One region of the Paraburkholderia sp. SECH2 genome, then DNA from elsewhere that is predicted to be linked to it. Evidence: riboswitches for the same ligand, from Rfam matches in the RefSeq annotation. Region 1 holds a riboswitch; the other holds the start of a gene.
The links. A riboswitch is a leader RNA that binds a small molecule or an ion and turns the genes downstream of it on or off. The one in region 1 is predicted to bind glycine.
Positions count from the first base shown of each region.

Region 1 (4,656 bases):
GCGCTGGAGTGTGAACTCGATGCCGGCGTACGCATCACATACGACGCGTCGCCGAGAGCCGGCCTCGAACATCATCTGATCCTGCTTGAAGGGCAACTGCAGATCACCGTCGACGGCCGAAGTCACGATCTGCAACCCGGCGACTGTCTGCGCTACCAACTGTTCGGTCCCAGCGCGTTCGTCACGCCCTCGCATAGCGCGGCGCGCTACATCCTCTTCATCGTCTGAGTTCGAGCCACCATGAACGCGACCAGCATCACGACCTTTTCCGCCGACGACCTTGTTCGCCATCTGCCCGAACTCGGCGCGCTGCTGCGTGCCTGCGTCCGTGACGGTGCGAGCGTTGGCTTTGTATTGCCGTATAGCGTCGAGGAAAGTGAGGCGTTCTGGCGCGGCAAGGTGCTGCCGTCGCTGCGTGCGGGTGCGCTGGTGCTTTTTGTTGCTCGCCATGGCGAGGCGATTGCCGGCACCGTGCAACTTGATTACGACACGATGCCGAACCAGCGTCATCGCGCCGAGGTGCGCAAGCTGCTGGTCCATCCGTCGTTCCGCCGTCAGGGCATCGCCAAAGCGCTGATGGCGGAACTGGAACAGCGTGCGCACCAGTTGCAGCGCAGCCTGTTGACGCTCGATACGCGCACCGGCGACAAGGCCGAGCCGCTCTATGCCGCGCTCGGTTATCAGACGGCTGGTGTGATCCCGCAGTTTTGCCGCGACACACTGGAGGAGCGGCTTGATTCGACCACCATCATGTACAAGACGCTGTGAGCGTGATGCAGGCGAGTCTGCATCGCGTGATTTAACGGCGCGAATCGAGCGCGATCCGTACAGCCAGACCGGCGAGCACGGTGCCCATCAGCCAGCGTTGCACCAGCAGCCATACCGGCCGCCCAGCGAGAAACCCGGCGATTGAACCTGCCATGATCGCAATCAACGCGTTGATCGTGACGGAGACGACGATTTGCACGCAACCCAGCGCGATCGACTGCGTGAGCACGCTGCCGTGCTCCGGTGAAATAAATTGCGGCAACAGCGACAGATACATCACCGCGATCTTCGGATTCGCGAGGTTCGTGACGAGCCCCATGGTGAAGAGTTTGCGGCGGCTGTCGTGCGGCAGGTCGCGCACCTGGAACGGCGAGCGGCCTCCCGGCTTGACCGCCTGCCACGCCAGATACAGCAGGTAGAGCGCGCCGCCGAAACGCAGCGCGTCGTACGCGTAGGGCACCGTCAGCAGCAGTGCGGTGATACCGAACGCCGCGCAAAACATGTAGAACACAAAGCCGAGCGCGACGCCTCCGAGCGACACAAGCCCTGCGCGCCGCCCCTGGCAGAGCGATCGCGAGATCAGATAGATCATGTTCGGGCCGGGCGTGAGCACCATGCCGAGCGAGACCAGAGCAAAGGCGAGCAACGTTGTGGCAGCGGGCACGGCGTTCTCCTGTGGGAATTGAAATCGGGCAGTGCCGCTAAATATAGCCGATGCCACTGGTACTGTGCCGATGGCGCATTGCATCGAAAGAAACACTTGCGGCGAAATTTATTGCCCGGTATCGTCTAGCCGTTCTGCAATGCAGCGCGGGAGAGATCGTCAGAGGATTGTGACGACGCCGACGGAGCAACCGCCCCGGAAACTCTCAGGCAAAAGGACCGCGCAGCTGGAACATCTGGAGAGCGGCGCCATGCGCGCCCACCGAAGGGGATTCCCTGCATACCGCATGCATCGCGATGCGTATGCTCACAGGAAGAAACTCTCAGGTACATGGACAGATGGGGCATCGACGCCGGTTTCGACACGAAATCGACACCGGTGATGCTCAACTACTCTGGACCATGTCATGTCACGAATCGCCGTTATAGGCGCCGGCATTACCGGCGTTACGACTGCGCACGCCCTTGCGCAGCGCGGCCACCACGTCACCGTGTTCGAACGTCATCGCTATGCGGCGATGGAGACCTCGTTCGCCAACGGCGGCCAGTTGTCCGCCAGCAATGCCGAAGTCTGGAACAGCGCGGCCACGGTGCTCAAGGGCTTGCGCTGGATGCTCACGCGCGACGCCCCGCTGCTGCTCAATCCGATGCCCACGTGGCACAAGTATTCGTGGATGGGCGAGTTTCTAAGGCAGATTCCTCATTACCGGACGAACACCGTTGAAACGGTGCGGCTCGCGATTGCGGCGCGCGAGCACCTGTTTTCGATAGCCGAGCGCGAAGGGATCGACTTCGATCTGGAGCGGCGCGGCATCTTGCACATCTACAAGACGCGCAAGGAATTCGATGCGGCCAGCAAGGTGAATGAATTGCTGCGCGAAGGCGGGCTGGAGCGGAATCCGGTGACGTCGAGCGAGTTGCACGCGATCGAGCCCACGCTGCATGGTGATTTTTTTGGTGGATTTTTTACGCCTTCCGATTCCACTGGCGATATTCACAAGTTCACACGCGGGTTGGCTGAAGCTTGCGTGCGGCATGGTGTCGAGTTTCACTACGACGCGGAAATTACGGCAATCGAGCAGCCGGCTGAGGGTCGGTTTTCGTTGATGGTCAATCTGGAAGGTGAATCGCAACGGTTTGCTTTCGAGCGGATCGTGGTGTGCGCCGGTGTGAAGAGCCGCGACTTCGCGGCGATGCTTGGCGATCACGTGAACGTCTATCCGGTTAAGGGTTATTCGATCACCGTATGTCTCGATGATGAAGTGAGTCAGCAGAACGCGCCGTGGGTCAGTTTGCTCGACGACAGCGCGAAGATCGTGACGAGCCGGCTTGGCGTGGACCGGTTTAGGGTTGCGGGGACGGCGGAGATCAATGGGTTCAATCGGGATATCCGGTCGGATCGGATTGCGCCGCTGGTCGACTGGACTCGACGGTATTTTCCTGAGGTGTCGACCTCGAAGGTGATTCCGTGGGCGGGGTTGAGGCCGATGTTGCCGAGCATGTTGCCGAAGGTCGGGCGTGGGAAACGGCGAGGTGTTTTTTATAACACCGGGCACGGGCATTTGGGGTGGACGTTGTCGGCGGCTACGGCGCAGGTTTTGGCGGGGGTGATTTAGTAGGCGTTTTTGCGACAGGCCCGGTGCCCGCAAGGACACCGGCAGCACTCTCCACTGTTTCCAGTGCCTTCAAGGCAGTTTTCGACCTGGGCGCGGGACTGCTTGCGGCTTCCATGAAATCAGGATTCCCGCTTCCCCGCATAGCTGATTGATTGAATCCAGGGCGGCTTCTGGCACCAACCAGAGCCAAAGGTCATTCCCTATGGGCTGCAGGGATCCACGATTGTCTTCCGCGACAATCCATTCTTTAAGCTGAATGCCACCAACCACGATGTTAAGGTGACGATCACTTATAACATTGATCGGATACACCATCCTTAGCATGCTTTCTTGATAGCGAGCCGCTCCATAAGATCCGCCTGGCACTTCCTTGCCGAAGGCCGACGGATTCTCAAATGGCTTCAGTTTCGCGAGATTGCTCCCGGCTGCATAGTAAAACGCGGAGGTCATCTTCGGCGCTTCATATGCTATTCCATAAGAGACATTCAGACTCGTGGCTATTCGCTTGATGTAGTCGATAAACTTGTCGGCACTATCCGCAAGTTGAACATCGATCTGTGCATCAATACCAAAAAAACCGCCAAAGGAAGGCGTGTTGTAGCCGAACGAAGCGCGCCAAGGTATCTGGCCACCTGAGTTGTTGTATATCCGGAAATCGGTTGCGACTCCAGATTCAATCAGGCTCTTGAGCTCGTCGAAAGGAACCTCAACAAGTTCGACGTCCCTCTCGCCAGCGACTTCAATGTAACGTGTATATCCCGCAGTCGTTATGTCGACCGACATTGCTGAAAAGAACTCATGGCCGGCCTTGTATGCTTCAAGCGGACTTATTCGATCTGTCCCATATAGCGCCATTCCTGTGCACATGATCCGCCCACTAAATTCCGGAAATAAGGTCATCCAAAACGCTCTTGATGTCGGACGCGTTGTACGGATGATCGAGAACGATAATTTCGCCGCGATTTGATGCCGGCAGATTGCCCATGGCGGCCCTATTTCGAGCAGTCAACGTTGGAAGCTTGGCCCCCATATCAGTCCTCGACGCGAGCTCTATTGCATGCGTCTGGCCGTTGACATCGACCGCCATGATATCGGGGCGTCTGAGCGACACATCCCCACTGTTCGCGTAATTGTACGAGCGATTCAAATAGATATCAGTGAATTTTCCGCTCATTGCAAGTTTGTTTGCTATGACCTCGGAAAATTGATCGTGACCTGGCGTTCCGTCTTTCTGTCCGGTGCCGTGTATTTTCGCTCCGTTGACTTCTCGAACCGGACAGCTTGCTAACCCGAACGGATCAATCAACATGTCCGGGACCGTCACATAAGCATGGGTACGCAGGCCACCAGCGAGTCCAAGCGGGTCAACTGTCAGGTACTGCCCTGTTTGAGGATCGTAGAATCGGTGCAGGTTGTAGAACAGATCGCTTTCCTCATCGTCCCATTGTCCGGGAAATCGGAGGTTTACTTCTGACGGCTCGTCGGTCCCAACGTGATTGTTGACTCGATCTAACTTGAGATGCCGCCCCCATATCGTGTAGGAAGCGTCCCAGATTTTCGCGCCACGTTCGTCGAACATGGCCTTGGGTAAGCCGGACTGATCCGACAG
Region 1 covers NZ_JALPRH010000005.1:8,534-13,189, forward strand. Annotated here, with positions in the region: gene M0D66_RS11155 (helix-turn-helix domain-containing protein) at 1-228, shown strand, start outside; gene M0D66_RS11160 (GNAT family N-acetyltransferase) at 241-768, shown strand; gene M0D66_RS11165 (LysE family translocator) at 800-1,432, opposite strand; glycine riboswitch at 1,570-1,663, shown strand; gene M0D66_RS11170 (D-amino acid dehydrogenase) at 1,839-3,047, shown strand; gene M0D66_RS11175 (hypothetical protein) at 3,117-3,947, opposite strand; gene M0D66_RS11180 (DUF6531 domain-containing protein) at 3,925-4,656, opposite strand, start outside.

Region 2 (4,656 bases), on a different contig from region 1:
ACCGGCGTGGCGCGCGTCTTCACCACTTCGATGGTTTGCGGCAGCACGTCGTCGGCGACGTAAAACACGTTCGACTTCGGCTTGCCGACGCGTTGCAGCAGCGTCATCGCTTCGGCGGCCGCGGTGGCTTCGTCGAGCAGCGATGCGTTCGAGATCGCCAGACCGGTCAGGTCGACGATCATTTGCTGGAAGTTCAGTAGCGCTTCCAGACGGCCCTGCGAGATTTCCGGCTGATACGGCGTGTACGCGGTGTACCACGCCGGATTTTCCAGCACGTTACGCAGGATCACCGTCGGCGTGTGTGCGTTGTAATAGCCCTGCCCGATATACGAGCGGAACACCTGGTTCTTGTCCGCCAGCTCACGCAGCGCGGCGAGCGCTTCGGCTTCGCTCTTCGGCTGGGCGAAGGGGCCGAGCGGCAGCGTTTCGGTGCGGCGGATCGTCTTCGGAATGACCGCGTCGATCAGCGCGGCGCGCGATGCGAAGCCGAGGGCTTCGAGCATCGCTTGCTGGTCGGCCGAATCCGGGCCGATGTGCCGTTCAGCGAAGGCGTCATGCACTTCGAGCGCGGCGAGCGAGAGAGGAGTGCGGTTCATCAGACGATCCGGGTGTTCGAGCTTCATGAGGTGTTCCTGGCGGTGCGGGCGTCCGTTCGACTGTCGAATCGGACGCGCCGCGCCTGTCGGGTTTAAACGTAATGGTGCAACTTGCGGTGAATCAGGCGCCGACGGACTTTGCGTACGCGTCTGCGTCGATCAGGCGATCCTGCGATGCGTCCGCAGCCGGCTTGATCTTGAAGAGCCAGTTCTCGTACGGCGCGCTGTTGACGCCATCCGGCGTGTCGGCGACGGCCGGGTTCGCTTCGATGATTTCGCCCGAGACCGGCGCGTAGATATCGGAAGCGGCTTTCACCGACTCGATCACGGCGACGGTGTCGCCGGCGTTGACGGTCTTGCCCAGTTCCTGGACTTCGAAGAAGACGATGTCGCCGAGCGCTTCCTGCGCGTGGTCGGTGATGCCGACCGTCAGCGTGCCGTCTGCTTCGGTGCGGACCCACTCGTGCGATTCGGTGTATTTCAGATCGGCCGGGATGCTCATCGGATGCTCCTATGCGGTGTTATTCGGTATGAACTTAAAAAGATTGACGCACGCGCCGGCTGCTTAAACTGCGAGCACTTTGCCGTTGCGTACGAACGGCAGTTTTACCACGCTTGCGGGTACGTTTTTGTCACGAATCTGAACGTGAACGGTGTCGCCCGGCTGCACGCCTTTCGGCACGCGCGCGAAGGCGATCGATTCCTGCATCGTGGGTGAAAAAGTGCCGCTGGTGATTTCGCCTTCGCCTTCCGGCGTGACGACTTTCTGGTGAGCACGCAGCACGCCTGCCGCCTTGCCGTTTTCCTTCAGCAGGATCAGGCCGACGAACGAGGCCTGCGAGCCGTCGGCCTCAAGTTTGGCCTTGCCGACGAAGTCGCGCGGCGAGGTCAGGTCGACGGTCCAGGCGAGGCCGGCATCCAGCGGCGAGACGTTGTCGTCCATATCCTGGCCGTACAGGTTCATGCCGGCTTCGAGACGCAGCGTGTCGCGCGCGCCGAGACCCGCGGGGCGCACGCCTTGACGCACCAATGCGTCCCAGAACTCGCAAACGGACGTTGCGGGCAGGACGATTTCGAAGCCGTCTTCGCCGGTGTAGCCGGTGCGGGCAATCATCAGTTCGCCAAACGGCGTGTTGTCGACGATGGCGGCGTTAAACGGCTTAAGGAGTTCGGTGGAGGTGCGGCTGGACGGCGCGACTTGCCAGACCTTATCGCGGGCGTTCGGGCCTTGCACGGCGACGATCGCCAGATCGCGGCGCGGCGTGATGGTCAGGCCGTAGCTGCCTTCGGCGTTGAGCTTGGTGAACCAGGCGACGTCTTTCTCTGCGGTGCCGGCGTTGACGACCAGGCGGAAGTGCGTCTCGCTGAAGTAATAGACGATCAGATCGTCGATCACACCGCCATTCGGGTTCAGCAGACAGGAGTAGAGCGCGCGGCCCGGCGTTTGCAGCTTGGCGACGTTATTGGCCAGCGCGTGTTCGAAGAAGGCGCGCACGCGCTCGCCGGTGAAATCGACGACGCACATATGCGAGACGTCGAACATGCCGGCGTCGGTGCGCACGGCGCGGTGTTCGTCGATCTGCGAGCCGTAGTTGACGGGCATGTCCCAGCCGCCGAAATCGACCATGCGAGCGTTGAGCGCACGATGGGTGGCGTTGAGCGGGGTGTGTTTGAGTTCGGTCATGGGGCCTCAGGCGTCTCGCGAAACAAAAAAGGCCATGCGGCGCTACGCCTCGCGGCTGATGCCTGCGAGCGATTGCGTTGCATGACCCCTCTGTCCTCGATACCTGAGAGATTGCGCTGCCGTGCGATGGTGAAGCCCTGATCGCTACGGTGAAACGCGCGCCCCTTCGGTGGGCAGCTTGCCAGAATCTGCTCGATTAAACGATGCAGATGGCTACTGCCGCTCTCCAGAGTGCGAAAAACCGGTGCCTTGATGTTGCCTGGGCGCGGGTTCTTCGACGCAGTCGGTCCTTTTGCCTGAGAGTTTGCGGGTGTGCCCCTTCGGCGGTGCGGCCTGCGATTTTCTGCGGCCAGCACGCTCTCCCGACGCGTGCGGCGAATGTACGCGAGGGCCGGGGGCTTGTCAAATAAAGGCCCGCAAGGGGCATGGGGGTTGGCGCTGCGGGTTCGCGAAAGTCAAAAAAAGCGCGGGACGTGATGCCCGCGCTTCTTTGCTTCGGTGCCTGAACCGGCACGATTATTCGCCGATGGCGTGTGCCGCGTTGTCCAGTTCCTGGTTCAGCACGCGCTGTTCGTCGCCGGACAGGCCGCCGCCGTGTTGCGCCGCCATGTCGTGAGCTTCCTGACGGATCACGTCGAGACGATGGTGCAACGCGCCGCCTTGCGGGGGCGGGTAGTAGCCTTGGTTGACGCGAGCGTCGATGCGGCGGCTCAGGTTGTCGATCCGGCCGTTGACCTGGTTGAAGCGCTGATCCGCAATTTGTTGCGGGTTAGGACGCGGCGCCGGCGCAGGTTGCTGAGGGGCCACCACGCAGGCGGCGAGGGAGCTGAGCAATGCGCATGCTGCTAGTGCGCGGACGATACGGGGCATGGACACTCCGGGAAGTCGTTGTCGTTTTGTGGTGCTACTGGGGTAGCAACGGATTGCCGGGGATTCACGCTGACCGCGGAGACGGGGTTATTTGTAACGTTATGTTCCTTTCGGGCTTGTCAGGCTTTTTGCCATTGGCGGCGGCATGGTTCGCGTGTTGCCGCCAATGGCGCAGAAAGCGGCCCGTAGCGCAGGAAAACGTCAGCGAATGCGTTCAAATGGCAATCGGACGCCTTCTTCTGAACTCCGGGCTGCAAGCTCGATGATTGTCATGACGTCGACTGCGTCCTGAGCGCTGACGGGAAATTTCGCGCCGTTCTGAATGGCATCCGCCAAGGCAATATAAAAGCCGACGTAGTCGCCGTTGCGCGTGGGCACCTCCCGCTCGACTTCCTGACCCTCTTCAAGCACACGCAACACACCGGGCGCATTGCCGGCGCCGAACCCGTCATCGCCCGGCCGCAAGCCGGCTTTCAACTGATCTTCCTGCGTATCGAGCCCGTATTTGACGTAGCTCCCTTGCGTGCCGTGAATCGTAAACCTCGGTGCGACGTACGCAGTCAACGCGCTGGCATGCAACACCACCTCGAATTCACCGTAGCCCAGCTGAATATGGACGTAGTCCGGTGCACTGGCTTGATCGCGATGCGTCCGAACCGTCGCGGACACGGTCTGCGGTGCGCCGAACAACGCCAGCGCCTGGTCGATCAGGTGCGGTCCAAGATCGAATAGCAGGCCGCCGCCGCGCGAAGCTTCCTCGCGCCAACGCTGCCGAACTTCCGGCCGGAAACGGTCGAAATGCGATTCGTATTGCGTGATGCGTCCCAATTCTCTGCTGGCAAGCAGATCCCGCACGGTCAGAAAATCACCGTCCCAGCGGCGGTTATGAAAGGGGACGAACCGCTTGCTGCGAGCCAGTGCAATGTTGGCGAGCGTGTGGGCGTCGGCGGCGGTGAGCGTGACCGGCTTGTCGACCACCACGTGCTTGCCTGCTTCCAGCGTGCGGCGCGCCAGGTCGAAGTGCGTGTCGTTGGGCGTCGCGATGACGACGCAATCGATTTCTTCGAGCTCCAGCAGGGCGTCGAGATCGGCCACCACCTTTGCGTGCGGGTAATCGGCCAGCGCGTGCTCGGGCTGGCTCGTCGCGATGGCTGCGATGCTGGCCCGCCCGCAGTGCTCGATCACCGGCGCATGAAAGGTCGCGCCAGCAAAACCGTAACCCATCAATCCAATCTTCAGCGATGCGGACATGCGTGTCTTCCTGCAAAAACGGCGCGCCGCTTTGCCACCGCGGCGGCGGCGCGCAACAGCGTAATTGTGGCATGTCCCGAAGGCGGGCTGTCAGCATCGTCGCAGGCGTTTGTCGGCGGCGTCCGGATGGCAGCTGTGGCCGTGTTCCGGGCAGCCCGGTTGAGCCTCCGTTTTTGTCGTCGGGCGAGCTGCCATTGCGGCCCCCTTTCCTTGCCGTCCGACAGCGCATCTGTCACGGCATCGGCTTCGGGCATC
Region 2 covers NZ_JALPRH010000022.1:51,173-55,828, forward strand. Annotated here, with positions in the region: gene gcvP (aminomethyl-transferring glycine dehydrogenase) at 1-623, opposite strand, end outside; gene gcvH (glycine cleavage system protein GcvH) at 718-1,098, opposite strand; gene gcvT (glycine cleavage system aminomethyltransferase GcvT) at 1,162-2,280, opposite strand; glycine riboswitch at 2,361-2,520, opposite strand; glycine riboswitch at 2,554-2,655, opposite strand; gene M0D66_RS28590 (hypothetical protein) at 2,797-3,150, opposite strand; gene M0D66_RS28595 (oxidoreductase) at 3,352-4,401, opposite strand.
Region 2: linked by a shared signal. The riboswitch ahead of gcvT (glycine cleavage system aminomethyltransferase GcvT) and the one ahead of M0D66_RS11170 (D-amino acid dehydrogenase) in region 1 are both predicted to bind glycine.